Regions from separate parts of the Alteromonas sp. KUL17 genome, predicted to be linked through region 3. Evidence: predicted binding sites of a transcription regulator. Region 3 holds the regulator's gene; each other region holds the start of a gene.
The links. The regulator LexA, encoded in region 3, represses DNA repair genes until DNA is damaged. The targets are predictions, from matches to a motif close to TACTGTATNNNNATACAGTA.

Region 1: a site for LexA is predicted at 1,720-1,739, ahead of KUL49_RS04935 (putative DNA modification/repair radical SAM protein). Genes of this name have one in related genera too.
Region 2: a site for LexA is predicted at 3,477-3,496, ahead of KUL49_RS15585 (exonuclease domain-containing protein). Genes of this name have one in related genera too.

Annotation. Positions count from the first base shown of each region.
Region 1 covers NZ_BJKJ01000004.1:26,594-32,641, forward strand. Annotated here, with positions in the region: gene KUL49_RS04925 (5'-methylthioadenosine/S-adenosylhomocysteine nucleosidase) at 10-918, shown strand; gene KUL49_RS04930 (hypothetical protein) at 996-1,373, opposite strand; gene KUL49_RS04935 (putative DNA modification/repair radical SAM protein) at 1,838-3,079, shown strand; gene KUL49_RS04940 (TIGR03915 family putative DNA repair protein) at 3,096-3,902, shown strand; gene KUL49_RS04945 (BON domain-containing protein) at 4,024-4,632, opposite strand; gene KUL49_RS04950 (endonuclease/exonuclease/phosphatase family protein) at 5,299-6,048, shown strand, end outside.
Region 2 covers NZ_BJKJ01000019.1:80,064-86,111, forward strand. Annotated here, with positions in the region: gene KUL49_RS15560 (amidase) at 1-1,423, shown strand, start outside; gene KUL49_RS15565 (high-potential iron-sulfur protein) at 1,602-1,895, opposite strand; gene KUL49_RS15570 (flavin reductase family protein) at 2,118-2,747, opposite strand; gene KUL49_RS15575 (CPXCG motif-containing cysteine-rich protein) at 2,740-2,931, opposite strand; gene KUL49_RS15580 (hypothetical protein) at 3,131-3,418, shown strand; gene KUL49_RS15585 (exonuclease domain-containing protein) at 3,525-5,669, shown strand; gene KUL49_RS15590 (TIGR03643 family protein) at 5,769-6,032, shown strand.
Region 3 covers NZ_BJKJ01000009.1:38,068-44,115, forward strand. Annotated here, with positions in the region: gene ctaD (cytochrome c oxidase subunit I) at 1-1,378, opposite strand, end outside; gene coxB (cytochrome c oxidase subunit II) at 1,388-2,551, opposite strand; gene lexA (transcriptional repressor LexA) at 3,134-3,757, opposite strand; gene KUL49_RS09970 (hypothetical protein) at 3,870-6,048, opposite strand, start outside.

The sequences.
Region 1 (6,048 bases), on a different contig from region 3:
AGGATAGAAATGCAGCTCATTTTCAATCGCTACACACGTTTTTCAGCAATTATAACGCTCTTGGCACTTTTCACTCATAGCGTATGGGCAAATACACAGCACGTACACACCATGAAGCGTGTAGAAGTAGCTTCACAGAACGCGCCATTACAGCCAATAATGATTCAAGGCCCCATGCCCATTGAAGCTGAATACTTTGCTGCGCTTTTGGATAACACTACAACAGAGTATTCAGGTAATGCAGTATTCTATAAAGGGACACTAAACGGGTACCCCATTGTGGTAGCTAAAACCGGTAAGGGTTTAGAAAATACTGCGGCCGCCACCGCTATTGGCATAGAGAGATACCACCCTCGCCTTATCATCAATCAGGGAACATCAGGTGGCCACGATCCTTCCTTAAAAGTTGGTGATATTGTTCTTGGCGAACGCAGTATTAATGCATCCAATTTTAAAACGCCCAAGCTGGCTCAAGGAGAAGGTTCTCAACCGTTTAATTGGCTGCCGATGGATCTTATGGCGTCAGAAGGAAGCGCGGGAGAAGGGAGTAGCGCTAAGGACGCAGAAAAGTTGCGTTTTTATTTAGGAGACAAACAGCTCATCAACCTAGCTCTATCGCTATCCAAGCAGTACAAACGCGGGAACGTCGTTAAAGGAACGATTGGCAGCGGTAACTTTTGGAATAACGAGTTAGATCGAATAGCATGGCTCCATAAGAATATGGGAACGAGTGTGGAAGAAATGGAAACCGCTTCTGCAGCGCAGATTGCACATGCCTACCACGTTCCCTTTTTAGGTATTCGCGTATTGTCGAACAACATTACCAACCATGGTGAATATGACCCAACCACGGCCAAAGATTGTCAGGCCTTTGTTGAAAAAGTGGTAAGAGCTTATATTTCTGCGCTGTCGGAATAAATTTGGAAAACACTCAAACGAAAAACGCGCCCTACATTGTAAGAATGTTGGGCGCGTTTTCATGTTTAGCCTTTGTATTAGATTGCTTGAACGGTATAAGTTTCCGCATCTTGACTAACATCATTCGCGTATTGAGTAAGATGGTGATTTAGAATATTTTCGGCGCGCTCAACAAACTCATCACGCTTAAATTTCCAACCTCTTAAATCGGCTTGCTTAGCCTGTGCAATGTAGTGCTCTAGACGCGTTTTTCTCAATAGATGTGCCTTTTTCGACAAATCAAATTCTACCAATGAGAAGTTGCGCTGTACTTTTTGAATATCCATATGAACGGGGCGCTGTTCGTCATCAGCTGATGCTTGGCTTACGGATAGCTTTCCTTGCCCAATTACACCGACTATAACAATGATTGCTGATACCACTAAGCCTGAATAAACCCACTTTAAAAAGTTCATGCCCCACTCCTTGAACGATTTTGCACTTGTATCGATAAGCTCGCTACAATCCACTTAATTAAAACTATTTATCACCAATGTATTGAGTCATTCGACTATTTAAGTTTCTAGCTTTCACGTTGCAGCAGATGTTTTCTGCCTGACAATACAAACTTTCGTCTATTTAATACATCAAGTGATTCACTCATATCTACTTAACCATATGCACCTTCCGCACCATATAGTTAATCTTTATTTTTCAGAAGCTTAGACCAACCCAAAACTTATACTAAAGTTGTATAAGGTACTTTCTACACACAGTAAGATAAAATTTTCCTTTCAAATTTAATAAACTCACTCTCCTTAATGCTGTACACTTATACAGTATTGAGATATACCACAACAAGCAAAGTACTGGTATGGAATCTTGTTTTTTTTCAGACCGTCTACCACGTACATTTGCCTAGAGAAAGTGACCATTTGCGATGCATGACAAACTTATTCAAAAACTCGAAATTCTTTCAGATGCCGCTAAGTATGACGCTTCTTGCGCAAGTGGCTCCGCCGGTAAACGAAAAGCAGGTAAAACTGACAAAACAGGAATAGGTTCGCTCACAGGAGGGTCAGGGATATGTCACAGCTTTACCCCTGATGGTCGATGCGTATCATTACTTAAGATCCTAATGACCAACTATTGCATATACGATTGCCATTACTGCATCAATAGGGTGTCTAGCAACGTTCAACGAGCGCGTTTTACCGTTAAAGAAACAGTTGATTTAACGCTTAATTTTTATAAGCGTAACTACATTGAGGGATTATTTTTAAGTTCCGGTATTGTCGGCTCTCCTGACCTGACTATGGAGAGCATGGTACGCATCGCGAAGTCTCTTCGCATTGATCACGGATTTAAAGGATACATTCATCTTAAGACCATTCCGAATGCATCTCCTGAACTACAGGCTGAAGCTGGCTTATATGCCGATAGGCTAAGTATAAACATCGAAATGCCGACGCAAAATTCGTTGAACAAATACGCCCCGGAAAAAGACCTTGGTGAAATTCACGGTTCAATGAATACATTGAAAGACAAAATAAATGAACACAAAGTAGATAAAACCTACTCGGGCAAACGCCCACCTCGCTTTGCTCCTGGCGGACAGTCCACTCAGATGATCATAGGAGCCGATGACTCAAATGATAAAGTTATCCTTGGCACGAGTGTCAAACTGTATGGTCAACAAAAATTGCGGCGCGTTTACTATTCTGCATTTTCGCCCATCCCAGATGCGTCTGAAGTCTTGCCTCTTAAACCGGCGCCACTTATCCGTGAACACCGACTTTATCAGGCCGATTGGCTCCTGCGCTTTTATGGATTTGGTTTAGATGAAATCGTACACAACGACATGCTAGATATGGAGCACGACCCCAAGCTTGCGTGGGCGCTACGCAATCGCCACATATTTCCCATCGATTTAAATAAAGCTGACAAGCTACTTTTATTGCGAGTTCCTGGACTGGGAGCACGCACAGTACAAAAAATTTTGGCTATTCGACGTTACACAAAGCTTAGCTGGTTCGATCTCACAAAAATGCGTTTACCCTTACAAAAATTAAAACCGTTCATTACTGTTAGTGATTATTCCCCCGCTATACATTTGCTCGATAGCAGTAACTTTGAACAGCAATTTAAACAACCAAAACAGTTTGAATTGTTCAGCGCCTAATCTAATTGGTACCGCAATGAAAAAAGTAACAATTTCATCAGTGCCCGGATACGACGAATGGCGAAAAGCATCGAGAGAATGTCTAGCCCAACACATACCTCCCGAGAACGTTACATGGCAAACTTCGCAATCTAACCAAGACGACTGGTTTGCCGTGACCGATTCGGCCAACGCTATTGGTGAAAGCCAAACGAATTACAGAATTCCCAGATCAGTTTTAACGCTGTTGAAGTATGCGTTATGCCACCAAGCCACCGATCGTTTCGCTTTATGTTACCGCGTTTTATGGCGAGTAGTTTTCGAAAACAGAAACCTTATTCACTTAAAAACTGATGAAGATGTGTTGCGTCTCAACGTGCTGGCTAAAGCAGTAAAACGCGATGCATATAAGATAAGTGCTTTTTTGAGATTTCGAGAAGTCGTACTTGACGGACAAGAGCATTTTATTGCGTGGTATGAACCAGAACACTTCAGCTTGGAAATGAAGCTCGATTTTTTTCAGACGCGTTTTAAAAATATGTGTTGGTCAATACTTACCCCTTATCGAGCTGCGCATTGGAATACTAAAACACTTGTTTTGGAAGATAATCCTGATCCTAGTATCATTCCAAATGATGACAGAATTGAAAAATACTGGCTTACGTATTATGCAAATATATTTAATCCTGCCCGCGTAAAAACAAAGGCATTGTTAAGTTCAATGCCAAAAAAATACTGGAAGAATATGCCTGAGACGTCGCTTATTAACGATATGATACGCCACTCGGATGCTAGAGCACGTAAGATGATACTAAATGGAAAAAAGGTGGAGAATGGTGAATGAGTCCTCCTGACAAATATTAGCAGCTGTGCTTCCTTTGTTTGTTGCGATTTGAAAAGCTCTGTAAAACGTGACCAGAAAAAAAGGGGCCGAGGCCCCTTTTTTGTGTAAAGCAACAATGATATTAGTTCATCGCAGTTTCAGTAACTACACGAAGGTTGCTTTCAACATCTTTTACGTCAGATGCATTCTTGGCAATTTCCACAGCTAGATCACGCTCAGCATCAGAATCAACGTCGCCAGTCAGTGTTACTACACCGTTTTCTACGTCAACATCGATGTCGAAACCTGAAATATCGGTATCCATAAGAAGACGAGTTTTGATTACTGTGGCGATTTTGGCGTCAGTTAACTCGCTTGTGCCTTCGTCAACAGTATCTTCCATGTCATCTGACATGTCGCCTTCCATATCTTTGTCAGAGACAACCGTTAGCTTGTTGTCTACAGACGTTACACCGTCAATATTCGCTACTAGCTCTTCCGCTAGCTTTTTATCAACAGAGTTCTCAACCTTACCAGTAAGAACGACATTACCGTTTTTAACGTCAGTGTTAATGTCGAATGAATCAAGGTTACCATTGAACAACAGCGTTGCTTCTGCTTTGCCATCAATCCATGCGTCTTTGGCACCTTTCTCCCATTTATTAGTTGTGCTGTCTGTGTCCATGTCACCTGCATATGCAGCTGCAGTCAAAGTTGTAGCAACAATCATAGAAATAAGTGAACGTTTCATAACATTTCTCCTTTGTCGAAACTCGTAGATAGTCATGCCAATTCCTTGCCAACAAAATAAGGCATTGTTTTATATGATAAATATTAATATCCAGGGCTAGTTAAGTAAGTTTTGTTTTGCAAACTTTGCCTTTGTTTGAGAACTTTTTACTTAATTTTGTTAATGCCCAAAACTCGTCAACTTCACTTAAGAAAAGCACCTATCAATTGTACTAGGGGATAACTTTTTGTCGTTGGCCGCCGCTAAGTTACAGTGATACTTAGGTTAAACTTATTTCACAAAGCTGCCGTAGTTATAACGATTTGTATCGCTTCACTCGGGCCTGTTGACCTTTTTTGTACATTTTTGCAGCGGTCTGTGTGCCATCTAGACAAGGCGAATGTTTGACGGTTTAGTGGTTCTAAATCGAGAACATTCAACGCAGTATAGATGGCACAAAGGCGCTGCCCGAAGGGGTCGTTATGGAAGCCTTTTACTCTTTGTCACAGTCCTTTAACTTAGCCCGCTAGGCTTGCAGGACTGTTTCGCGATTAAAAGGCTTCCATTTAGACCAAAATTCGTACACCAAAGGTCAACAGGCCCTAGCTATAGTCATCAATTTAGTTTTGCAGACAGAAGCAACAGGTGGAGTGTTTTTCGTTAATTAAACTCAAGGACCAACTAGACATGGATACTGCACTTACTGCTGTTTCAGTCTTATTTATAGCCGTAAGCTGGGCCCCTTTGCTTCCTTCTTCTCATTGGTTAGTAAGAGTGTGGGAATTTCCGCGACTACAAATAGCAGCTATCATTTCTTTGTTAATTGCTGGGCATATTTTTGAATCAACCTATTACGCACAGATAGATAGCCTAGCAGTAATTATTGTCGCTGGATTAACAGTTAGCCTTATTTATCAGGTTATCTGGATCATTCCTTATACCCCTCTGTATAAAAGAGAAGTTAGGCACGTCGAGGTTGAGAGTGCGAGCCAAAAGCTAAGTGTTTTATCAAGCAATGTGTATATGCCTAATGACGATTTTCGCAAGCTCATTGAACATGTACGTAATAAGCAACCTGATTTTCTCGTAACGTTGGAATCTAATGAGAAGTGGCAGAAAGGCATCAGTGAAATTGAATCTGAATACCCGTATCGTAAATTTTGCCCACTCGAAAACCTCTACGGTATGCACCTTTATAGTAAGCTTCCCTTTGAAGAGGTCTCATTGCGATTTTTAATAGAAGAAGATGTGCCGTCCATGAAAGTGAAAATCAATCACCACGGACAAGATGTCACGCTATATTTTCTTCATCCAAAACCACCAAGCCCAACAGAAAACACGTATGCAAAGCCCAGAGACGTAGAACTTACTGTTGTGGGGGAAGAAATAGCTGAAACAGAGGGCCCTATTGTCGTCGCTGGCGATCTTAACGATGTA
Region 2 (6,048 bases), on a different contig from region 3:
GACAAACAGCATTTTAGCGCTAAATCCAAATGCACTAGCTGAAGCGAAAGCTATTGATAAAAAAGTGGCTAATGGTGAAGCATTAGGACCTTTAGCTGGCATCCCCGTGCTATTGAAAGACAATATAGAGAGTACAGAGATGCCAACGACGGCAGGCTCTATGGCGCTAATTAATAACAATACCGGTCGAGACGCTCCGATTGTGGCGAAGCTTAAAGCCGCTGGGGCGATCATTCTTGGCAAGACTAACTTATCTGAATGGGCAAATTTTCGTTCAGAATCATCGATAAGCGGCTGGAGTGCAGTAGGTGGCTTAACCCGTAACCCGCATATTTTATCAAGAAGTGCATGTGGCTCGTCTTCTGGCTCGGGCGCAGCAATGTCACTCAGATTAGCATCACTCGCCGTAGGCACTGAAACCAATGGCTCTATAATATGCCCTGCATCTATTAATGGTGTAGTGGGCTTTAAGCCAACGGTCGGTTTACTTTCTAGAACGCATATAGTGCCTATTTCCTTCAGTCAAGATACCGCAGGACCTATGACCTCCAATGTTCAAGATGCATGGCTTATGACAGCTGTAATGGCGGGCGAAGATGCAAGCGATAGCGCCACTAAAAATGCAGGGGCTCATCGCCCGGCCATGCCTTTATCTGAGATGCTTCCAACAGACTTAAAGGGCAAGCGCATTGGTGTGGTCAGGTATCGCCAGGGCGATAACCCTCATGTATTAGCGGTTTATGAAAGCGCATTAAATCAGTTAAAAGCATCGGGCGCGACCTTGGTGGATATCAGTGACTTTTCCCAGCCAGATTCATTTTGGCCCGACTCGTACAATGTTTTGCTAAGCGAGTTTCATCACAGCATCAATGAATATTTGTCGGGGTCGCCGGCAGAGATCCCTGCTAGAAACTTATCTGAGCTTATCGCTTTTAATAACAAAACCGAACGAGAGTTGGTGCTGTTTAATCAAGATATTTTCGAAAAGTCGCTAGCGTCAGCATCTATAGATAGTGAACAGTATCAAAGCGCACTTCGCCTTATTCAGGATACCGCGGGCAAAAATGGTATTGACGCATTGCTAGCAAAGCACAATGTCGATGTATTAGTAGCGCCTTCAAATAGCCCTTCATTTTTAATCGATGGAGTGTATGGAGATCATTCGCCAGCCGGTTTTATTGGTATTGGTTATTTGGCCGCTGTTGCAGGGTATCCGCACCTTACAGTACCTGCGGGCCAAGTAAAGAATCTCCCGGTAGGAATTAGCTTTATCGGCGGCAAGTGGCAAGATGAAAATGTGCTGAAAATAGGTAAAGTGTTTGAAGCAAAACATGGTTTTTTCATTAAGCCTGGCCTTTTACCAACCCGTTTTGACACCCCAAGCTTAAAAGGTATTGATACTGGCCTTAATAACGACGGTTAACAAGTGGCTCGTTGCTAAGTTAAAGCATCTCAAAGCGTTTCCAAACAAAAAAGCCCTCGAGTCATCGAGGGCTTTTACAATTCAAGTTACTAACTTTAAGCTATTGTGACCAGCCGCTGTTTGTAGCTTTATGCAGCGTTTGGTTTCAACATAAAAGCTGCTATGCCGCTTTAAATGCTTAACCTGGCTTTTTAACCCACGCGCTACACCAGCCATCAGCGTTAACCAGCTTGTTAGGGAAAATGTTACAAGGGCGATATTGTTCGCCATCGGCACCCTGCACGTACATGCAGTTAGCACATTTTGCACCTTCAACGGTTGACGATGGTGTGTAGTTCAATGCTTTAGCAGTTGGGTCATCAGCGCTCAATTGTTCTTGAGCTTGTGCACGTAACGCTACACCACCTAATGTAAGACCGATAACTGTAGAGCCCGACAGTTTTAAAAAGTCACGGCGATTTACAGATTTCATAACATTCTCCTTAAGAGATAGAAACGATAATGATTCTTTTTTATTCAGTGCCTTAAACGCAAAAACCTGCCCAAAGAGGCAGGTTTTGTGTAATGTTTAAATACTATCTCTTTTTGAAAAAAGATCGAATGAAATGTCTTATTTTCACTTGATCTAGATTAAATAAAATTCAGAGTAATAACACCCGATTGTAAATTTTAGACTGTTCTATCTGCTACAAGTTCATTTTTTAGCTAGGGATACACCGGGTTTGGCGTAAGCAAATTGTGCAATACGCGTAGTATTATGATAGCTATCTAAACCAGAAATACAGGCAGTGTTGGCTTTTTCTAAATCGGCGTATCCGTCTTCATCAATAATGCTCTCTGGCATATGGAGCTCTTGAATTTCTCCAATAACCATTTCGGTTTCGTTAAGCAGTTTTAAATGTTGCGCCACCTTCAAGCCCATCTTGATTTGGCTTTCTTTAACAAACGGCGCACTAAATAACTCGCTAAACTGTGGTGTTAAGCCCACTGCTTCAAATTCACTTTCATCAGGGGCATAGCGGGCAGACGTTTGATGTGCTTTATCGACCCAATCGGCTGAAACGTGATTTAGCGTATAAAAGCCCTGTTGTTTTATATTGCTAAGGGTGTCTCGTACGACCGTGTGAGGACGCATGATCATCCCGATTAGCGGCGGGTTAGCGCCCACATGAACAACCGAACTTACAATGGCTAAATTGTTGGTGTTGCCGTTTGTAGTACCCACCAATGTCGCCGATTTGAATCCAGACAAACTGTTAATTAGGTTGGCACGGTATCGCTGAGTAAGTTCATCAATATCGCTGCGAGTAAATTGCTTAGTCATTCTCTCGTTCAGCCTCTATTTGAATGTCTTCACCGTGCTGGTAAGCAGTAAGCTCTATAGGCTGGCAACACACTTGGCAGTCGAGTACCTGCACTTGGCCAACATCGTTAATTTCATCTATTTCTACATCGTTGGGGGCCATACAGTAAGGACATGAAAAGTCCATGGAACGGGTTAAGCTCATATTTAATCGCCTTATTAATCAGTAAACAGGTTTATTACGTAATGCTTAGACGAGTGGATTTCCTTTATAAAGTGCATAGTGTTTCGCGTGAAAGTAGCGTGCGCTGGTAGTAGCGGTGTCGTTCAGTCACCGTTGAATATAAGATACAGACCGTCGGCTTCAATAGCGGCTGGCCAGGCGAACAAATAAAGGTGACGATGTGGCAAATAAAGTAGGAAAATGCCCGTGTTGTAACAGAGAGACGCGCCTTACTTATCACCACCTTATTCCCAAAAAAATGCATCGGCGCACCTATTTCAAAAAGCACTTCAGCAAAGCCGAGTTGCAGGACGGTATTTATATTTGTAGGCAATGTCATAGCGGCATACATCGCTTTTATGATGAGATGACATTAGCCAAGCACTACTTCAATTTACAACGTTTACTAGATGACGAGCAGCTTTCAACGTTCTTTCAGTGGGTGTCTAAACAGCGAGTACGTGTTTAAAAAGATTTTTAGCAGCGGATGTGTAACGCAATCGTGATGGATTTAATTTGATTAGCATGGCTGTATAAATATACACTGTTGATGTTTTCATAGTCAAAGATACCTCATGCGAAAAGATTTACCGCCACGTTATTACCTTTCACACTTTCACGAGTTCCTTGCTTTCTTCGAAGGCGCTAACAGTGCGCTTTTAAGCGATGGTGCAACGGACTTTGTTGAGCGCTTTAAAGCATTAGATGATGACAAGCAGTGCATTGTTGTTAGGGCTGCCAATCGCAAGTATGCGGTGATTGACAGAACGCAGTTTAATTATGGCGAAATCACTGAACCACAAGCACAGATAGATTGGCTTATAGAAAACGGTTGGTTTGGCGATATTACTCACGCTACGCTTAACGATATTGCAGGGGTATTGACCAAAGAGGCGCTGCTGGCGCTTCTTGCTGAATACGGCAGTACGCAGGGATTAGCATCGCTCACCAAGCCCAAACTCGTAACGTTACTTAATGAACATATCGGTGCTAGAGGCTGGCCAGAGCGCTTCTCGCTTAATAACTACTTGGTGTGCCTATTCGACGATGCGCTTCGCTATTTACTGTTTCTCTATTTTGGTAACACCAAAAGTCGTTTAAACCAGTTTTCTATGCGTGATTTAGGCGTAATGAGAACCCGCTCTGACTCGGTAACCGATACAGCGCGTTTTGATACTAAAAGCGACGCTGAAGCTTCTTGGTTTTACGCCAATCACTTCAGTCAGTTGGCCTTTTATAACAATGATATATTGCTTGCCATTGCAGAGGGTGAATTACCTGTTACAGAAGGTGTATCTGCCAGTTTTTATCGCGACCAATTACTTTATGCACTAGGGCTTAAAGTGCTAGCCTTCGATAGGCCCAAAGGGCTAGCAATATTGAAACAGGCGCAAAGTGACAAAGCAAAAGAAAAATGGCTAAGGGAAAGCTACAAAGACGGAAATGAAGATGGTGTTAAAGAGGGGCTTGAAGAGATTATCGATAATCCTCCATCGGATACACTGCTTGCGTTTGCGGAAGACTTTTACGCCCGTAAATACCACAAAAAACGCACCAGCACGGTTACCGACATGCTTCGCAATGCTAGCCGTACACTGGATATTGACGTAAGTCAAAATCAGCAAGTAGAGCGTGGCGTGTTGGCGCATTATGCACGGCACGGCATTGAAGGCTGGCGCACGGAAAACCGGTTATGGCGCAGTTTGTTCGGCCTTACTTTTTGGAAGCAACTATACGAAGAGGATACGCTAGTTACAGAGTTTGATCGCAGGCCATTATCGCTTAAGCAAAATAACTTCTACGCTAAGTTTGAGCACAGTATTGAGGCATTATTACAGAAGCTCGATAGCAAAGATAAGCTGCGTTTTCACCTCCACAAAATGGCTACAATGCACTACGGTAAAGTGAACAGCCTGTTTATGTGGTCTAGCCATTTGCTTACGCCTATAGAAGCGCTAATTGAGCATGGTTCACTAGATAGTATCTATACTTTACTTCGCATGATGTGTAGAGATTTTGAAAGCCTTCGCGATGGCTTCCCCGATATTATGGTGTTTGATGGCGCGCTTCGCTTTGAAGAAATTAAAGCGCCTGGCGATCAGCTTCGCCGTAACCAATTGGTTTCTATTCAGCGTTTGCAGCAAGCTGGTTTTGATGTTGCGGTAACAACCGTAAAATGGATACGCGACCCTGCACAGCCTTATGTTGTGGTAGATATAGAGACCACAGGGGGCAACAACAGCTATAACCGCATTACCGAGATAGGTATGGTGAAACTTGTTGGCGGTAAAGAGGTAGACAGGTTTCAAACCTTACTGAACCCGCAGCGTAGAATTCCTAGTAATATAACCCGTCTTACCGGAATCTCGGACGAGATGGTAGCAGACGCGCCGCTGTTTGCCGAAGTCGCTGAGCAGGTGGCTCGATTTACCGAAGATGCCGTATTTGTTGCGCATAACGTGAACTTTGATTATGGGTTCATTAAACAAGAGTTTGCGCGGTTAGAGCAGCATTTTAGGCGACCAAAAATGTGCACAGTTCGCGAAATGCGCCGCACTTATCCCGGGTTGCCTTCGTACTCTTTGGCTAATTTAACTAAACATTTTCATATAGAAATGGAACGGCATCACCGAGCGCTAAGCGACGCTAAGGCTGCCGCCGAACTGTTAAAGCTAGCATTTGAGAAAGACGATGAATTAACGGGCCTGTCGGCGAATTAATAACGTTGTTATTGAAATTTTTACTATGCGGATACTGAACAAAATGTGCGTAAATGCTGTATTGAGTTGAGTTATAACGTGCATATTGAGATGTAAGACATGGCATTAACTGAAGAACAAGAATCACGAATTATTGAAATGGCGTGGGAAGACCGCACGCCGTTTGAAGCCATTGAGCGTTTATACGGGCTTCCGGAAAAAGACGTAATAAAGCTCATGCGTAAAAATCTTAAACAAAAAACCTTTAAAAATTGGCGAGAACGGGTGTCAGGCAGAAAGACCAAACACGCCAGCTTGCGCCCTGAAGGTGTGGATAGAGGCTATTGTCCCTCGCAATACAAATACAAAAGTGCCAACAAGTAGTGTTGAATAAGTATCT
Region 3 (6,048 bases):
CCACAAAGTGCATAGGGAAGAACAACACATTAACCGACACTAAAGAACACCAGAAATGCCATTTAGCTAACGTTGTGTCGTACATTTTTCCCGTCCATTTAGGCAACCAGTAATACACCGCAGCCATGATGGAAAAGACCGCGCCAGTTACCAGCACATAGTGGAAATGGGCTACAACGAAGTAAGTGTCGTGATATTGGAAGTCCACGGGCGTGATCGCCAACATTAGCCCTGACAACCCACCAATGGTGAACAGCACAATAAAGGCAATAGCGAACATCATTGGCATTTCAAAGCTCAGTGAGCCGCGCCACATGGTCGCTACCCAGTTAAACACTTTTACACCAGTAGGCACCGAGATAAGCATGGTGGCAAACATGAAAAACATTTCCATGTACACCGGCATGCCCGTGGTGAACATATGGTGAGCCCACACAACAAAAGAGAGCAGCGCAATCGACGCCGTGGCGTAAACCATAGACGCGTATCCAAACAGCTGCTTTCGAGAGAAGGTAGGAACAATTTGCGAGATAATGCCGAAAGCGGGCAAGATCATAATGTACACTTCAGGATGCCCGAAGAACCAGAAAATATGCTGGAACATAACCGGGTCGCCGCCACCAGCAGCATCAAAAAAGCTCGTGCCAAAGAACTTATCAGTTAACACCATAGTAACCGCACCGGCGAGCACTGGCATTACCGCAATCAGCAAAAACGCGGTGATAAGCCACGTCCATACAAACAGCGGCATTTTCATCCAGGTCATGCCTGGCGCACGCATATTAAAGATGGTCACAATCACGTTAATCGCACCCATAATGGATGAAATACCCATGATGTGAACAGAGAACACAAACAACGCTGTCGAATCGCCACTGTAAGTCGTTGAAAGGGGCGCGTAGAAAGTCCATCCAAAAGCAGGGCCGCCGCCTTCCATAAAGAGCGAGCTCAAAAGAATGAGAAAGGCACCTGGTAAAATCCAGAAGCTCCAGTTATTCATGCGCGGTAACGCCATGTCAGGTGCGCCGATCATCATGGGAATAAGCCAGTTTGCGAGCCCAGTAAAGGCTGGCATTACTGCACCAAATACCATGATAAGCCCGTGTACCGTAGTCATTTGGTTAAAGAAGTTTGGCTCTACAATTTGTAGACCGGGTTGGAATAGTTCAGCGCGGATCACCATGGCCATCGCACCACCAACTAAAAACATAATAAAGGCAAACCACAGGTAAAGTGTGCCTATGTCTTTGTGGTTAGTGGTAAACAACCAACGCGTTATCCCTTTAGGAATATGATCGTGGTGTTCATGGTCATCATGTAGGTGACCGTCATGAGGCGCAGAGGTATCTGGCGAAATAACTTCAGTTGCTTTGCTCATTGTCTGCTCCTAGTTTCCGTTTGCCACTGCGTTGACATCTTTGGCTTGAACCATATCGCCAGTTTTATTGCCCCAGGCATTTCGCTCGTAAGTGACTACGGCGGCAATTTCCTTAAGACTTAGCATTTTTCCAAACGCTTGCATGGCTGTTCCTGACTTTCCATGCAGCACGATGTCAATGTGACCTTGCTGATCTTCTAGTGCCATCTTGCTGCCTTTTAATGCCGGGAACACGCCAGGTAAACCTTCACCATTTGGCATATGGCAAGCAGCGCACGTTGCGTTGTATACTCGCTCGCCCTCTTTCATCAGTTCATCCATAGACATATTCATAGAAAGTAGACGCTGCTCTTCTTCTTTTGCTTTACGAACAATCTCTTCTTGTTCGCCCATCCACTTTTCAAACTCGGCGGGTTCTTTAGCAATTACCACAACCGGCATATAGCCATGGTCTTTACCACAAAGCTCTGCGCACTGTCCGCGATAAATACCCGGCTCATTCACCTTGGCCCAAGACTCGTTAATAAAGCCGGGGTTGGCATCTTTTTTCACGGCAAAGTCAGGAACCCACCAAGAGTGGATAACGTCGTCAGAAGTAATAAGAAAGCGTACTTTTTTCCCAGTAGGAATAACCAGAGGGCGGTCAACTTCAAGCAGGTAGTTATCTGTTTTCTGAAATTTGTTTTCTATTTGCTCGCGCTGAGTGGCGAGTAAAGAATAAAACTCTACATCGCTATCCATGTACTTGTAGTGCCATTTCCATTGAGAGCCTGTTACTAACACCGTCATGTCAGGCTCAGACGTGTCTTCCATAGCAATTAGAGTATTCGCTGCGGGTACCGCCATGAAAATAAGAATAAGGAAAGGAATAACGGTCCAAGCAATTTCGACCTTCACGTTTTCGTGAAAATTAGCTGGCTTGGCACCACGGGACTTTCTATGTAGATACATTGAGGCGAACATCACGCCAAAAACTACAACCGCGATACCTACACAAATGAAGAACATCAACATATGGAGGTCGTATACCTGCCCACTGATGTCGGTAGCACCGCGTCTCAAATTAAGCGAAGAGGCTTCTTCGCTTGCTTCTTGCGCAAAAAGCAAAGGGGAAAAAAGCAAAATTGGTATACTAGAACACCATTTTGCGAAAACGGTCGTTAGTTGTTTCACTCAGCACCTCCGTAATGGCGTGGTCAAAGACGCTGATTAATTTGCGCGATGCCCTACCAAATGGTTTGCGAACGATTGACCCATAACCTCAACTTGTAAAACAAATTTAGAGTCATTGTTATTATTTTGTTAATCTCTGTATAAGAATTGCGCAATAATGTCGTGCCGTCTAGTCTTTTCTATTAAAAATTTAACGAAGCGGTTAATTTTTAATCATTTACTAAAATGGTCGCGGGGGATTTCACGTGCAAAAAGAGAGAGCCATTGCTGTGGGATGCCCTTGGAATCAAACAGGCATTTTGAACACGGGATTAAAGTAAATGCTCGACTAACTAGTTAAGAAATCAATAAGTAATCGATTACTCAATGTCGATTTCAAACAAAATTCAAAATAAAAAATGGAAAATACTTGAAGCATTCATAGAAAGAATAACGTGAGTAATGATAAAAATAAGCGCGCAGAAAACCAACAGGTTTGCTGGGCAGGATAAAACCTAAGTTGGCAGATTGAAGAAAAAAACAGGAACAAAAGACATAAAAAAAGCGGCTAACGCGCCGCTTTTATACAAACAAGCTAAAATACTACATCCAGTCAGCGTTTCTGATCACACCCACCGCAATACCTTCTATCGCAAAATGTTCAGTCGCCAAATCGACTTTTATTGGTGCAAACTCATCATTCTCAGCATGAAGCAATACTTCACGCCCGCGTTTCTCTAGACGCTTTACGGTGACGTCTTCATCTACACGCGCCACAACCACCTGACCGTTGTGTACATCAGTGGTGCGATGAACAGCGAGAAGATCACCGTCTAAAATACCAATGTCTTTCATGCTCATACCGTTAACGCGTAGCAAAAAGTCGGCATGGGGTTGAAACAGTGCAGGATCGACTTTGTAGTGCGATTCAACATGCTCTTGCGCCAAGATCGGCTCACCGGCTGCAACACGCCCAATTAACGGTAGGCCTTCTTCTTGTGCGTCGTTATCAAGAGGGATATTGAGCTTAATGCCACGAGACGTACCAGGCAAAATTTCAATCACGCCTTTACGCGCCAATGCTTTCAAATGTTCCTCTGCTGCATTAGCAGAACGAAAGCCAAGCTGACGGGCTATTTCCGCACGAGTAGGCGGCATTCCCGTTTCTAACATGGTTGTTTTAATAAGTTCTAAAACTTCGGTTTGTCGAGCTGTGAGTGGGCGCATAAAAGACCTGTCTGTTCATACAGTTCCTGTAAGTATATACACCTAAAACTAAATAACAAGCACTTGCCGCGTCTTTTGCGATCTGCAATAGCCTACGACAAGTGCTTTCCTCTTATTTTACGAGAAGAGCCATGTTCGGGTTACTAATTTGTAACTCCAGCTCCCCATCACTATTTTGACGTGTGCGCATGCCTTCAACATTATCGAGCCCAAGTCCAGGGCTTTGCCACACCACATTGCCTTTATTATCAACCTCAACCACGCGATATGCGATGCTGTCATAATAATTGTACGAATAGTCATTCTCGTTAGGCTGGTAGATAGCGAGAATCGACTGATTAGACGACGTCGTTGGAACAGCCGCTATATACTGAGGGTAGAATGACGGTGCTATAGCGTCTTTGAGTTCTAATGCATCGCTCGCCACGTCATAAACATTGATGGTGTTGTAGTTTCTATTTAAACACGCAACTTCAAGTTCGCTATCACTATCAAAATTTACCGTGAGCAATTGGTCACAATTGGTTTCCAATTCATTCAATCCAACAAATTCACCATCCTGCATTTTATAGAGCTTGAGCGAACTATAGCCCCCAACAGCAAAATAATGCACACCGTCTTTTTCAGAGGCAGCAAGCGCATTAATTGAAAAATCGTTAATGATTGAGTCGATAAGCACCTGATTCTCGATATCAAACGCTTTAAGTCGATTGTTCTCAATAATAACTGCATCGGCGTAACTGTCGTTATTTACGTCAATGGCTTCAATAAACGAAATTTCACTATTCTGATTATTGTTCAGTGCCCATTGAATAGCGTTATCTGTAAGTCTCACGACATTAAACGACGAACTATAATCCAGTGCCCCTATTAGTAACTCACCCACACCGTCATTGTTGTAGTCTGTAACGACCGGTTTGCTATAGTTATAGACATCTTCGCCAACCTCAGCACTTATCGCAAAGTTATCCTCTTTATCTACCGATAAAATCTGAATAGATGATTCGTAACTACTTGTATCGCTAACAAAGACGGCTCTTTCATCATTATCGCCATAAGGTGCCCAACCCGCGGCATGATATCTACTCGCGCGCGGCGCACCTTTTATATCTGACAAGGCATATTCACCGTTGGCATCTTGTTGCGCTACTAAAATTTGATTCTCACCAGTCCAAATAATGTCGTCCACATTGTCATTGTCTAAATCGTCAATGAAAAGTGACATGCCACTGTAAGTGTTGTGGTTAAGAGCCCACTGCTCAGAGATTTGTCCCGCTTCTAATGCAAAACCTCTAACTTGTCCCCACTGACACTCGGAGACAACCACTATTCCTTCTGTAGCTGGGCTTTCTTTACTATAGGCGATATCACAAATGTCACCATGTTCCGCCGTTGCCAAACTGCTTTTCGATACTGCTGAGTAAATTGAGATATCATTCCAACTATCGGCACCGATGATTTCATCTACACCATCGTTATTCATATCACCCAGCACAACAAATGCGTCGCTGAACCCGCTACCGTATAGCCATTGGTTGGCACCGCTTTCGATATCAAATACATAACCATTGTTCGTTACCATTTCTATCGATGCGTCATCATCTACGTTACCAAAAGCAAGGTTATTGACGCCGTCAATATCGTACTGTTGCAACTGCTCACCTGTGCGAACATCTACAATGGCAATAGAAGTCGCATTGTAATATTCGCTCCCATATAAATAAGCAACTTCATCAACCCCGTCACCATTGATGTCATAAAATAAGCCAGAAATAATACTATCTTCAATAATAAACACCGCTTCTGCGTTACTTTCGCGGTCTTTTATTACAGACAATCCCTGTTGAGTAAGAAGGTAGATTTCATCATTATTGTCACCATCAACATCTTGGGTATGCACGCTTCTAATTTCGCCTTTAGTTGGCAGTTTATACGGATACACATAGGTATTTTTAAGCGTCTTACCTTCTAGCGAAAATGCGCCCACGTTTCGAGCATTTACCGTGATAAGTTCACTTACACCATTGGTCGAAGCAATAGCAAAGCCATGATTATAAATTGGTGTCATCACAGTAGTACGAGCATAAGCCGGGGCCTTGTCCGCATAAGAAGTGATTTCGAGCGTTTGTTGGGATTCAGTTCCGTCTAAGCTAGCGAAACTAAACATATAAGTTTGAGCGTTGAAAAGTTGATTCGCAGGTACATTCCAGGTCATCAGACCTTCCGCATTTAACGAAGCACCGGGAGGCGCTGAAATAAGCTCTCCCGCGACGTCATCGTCAACTCTGTCT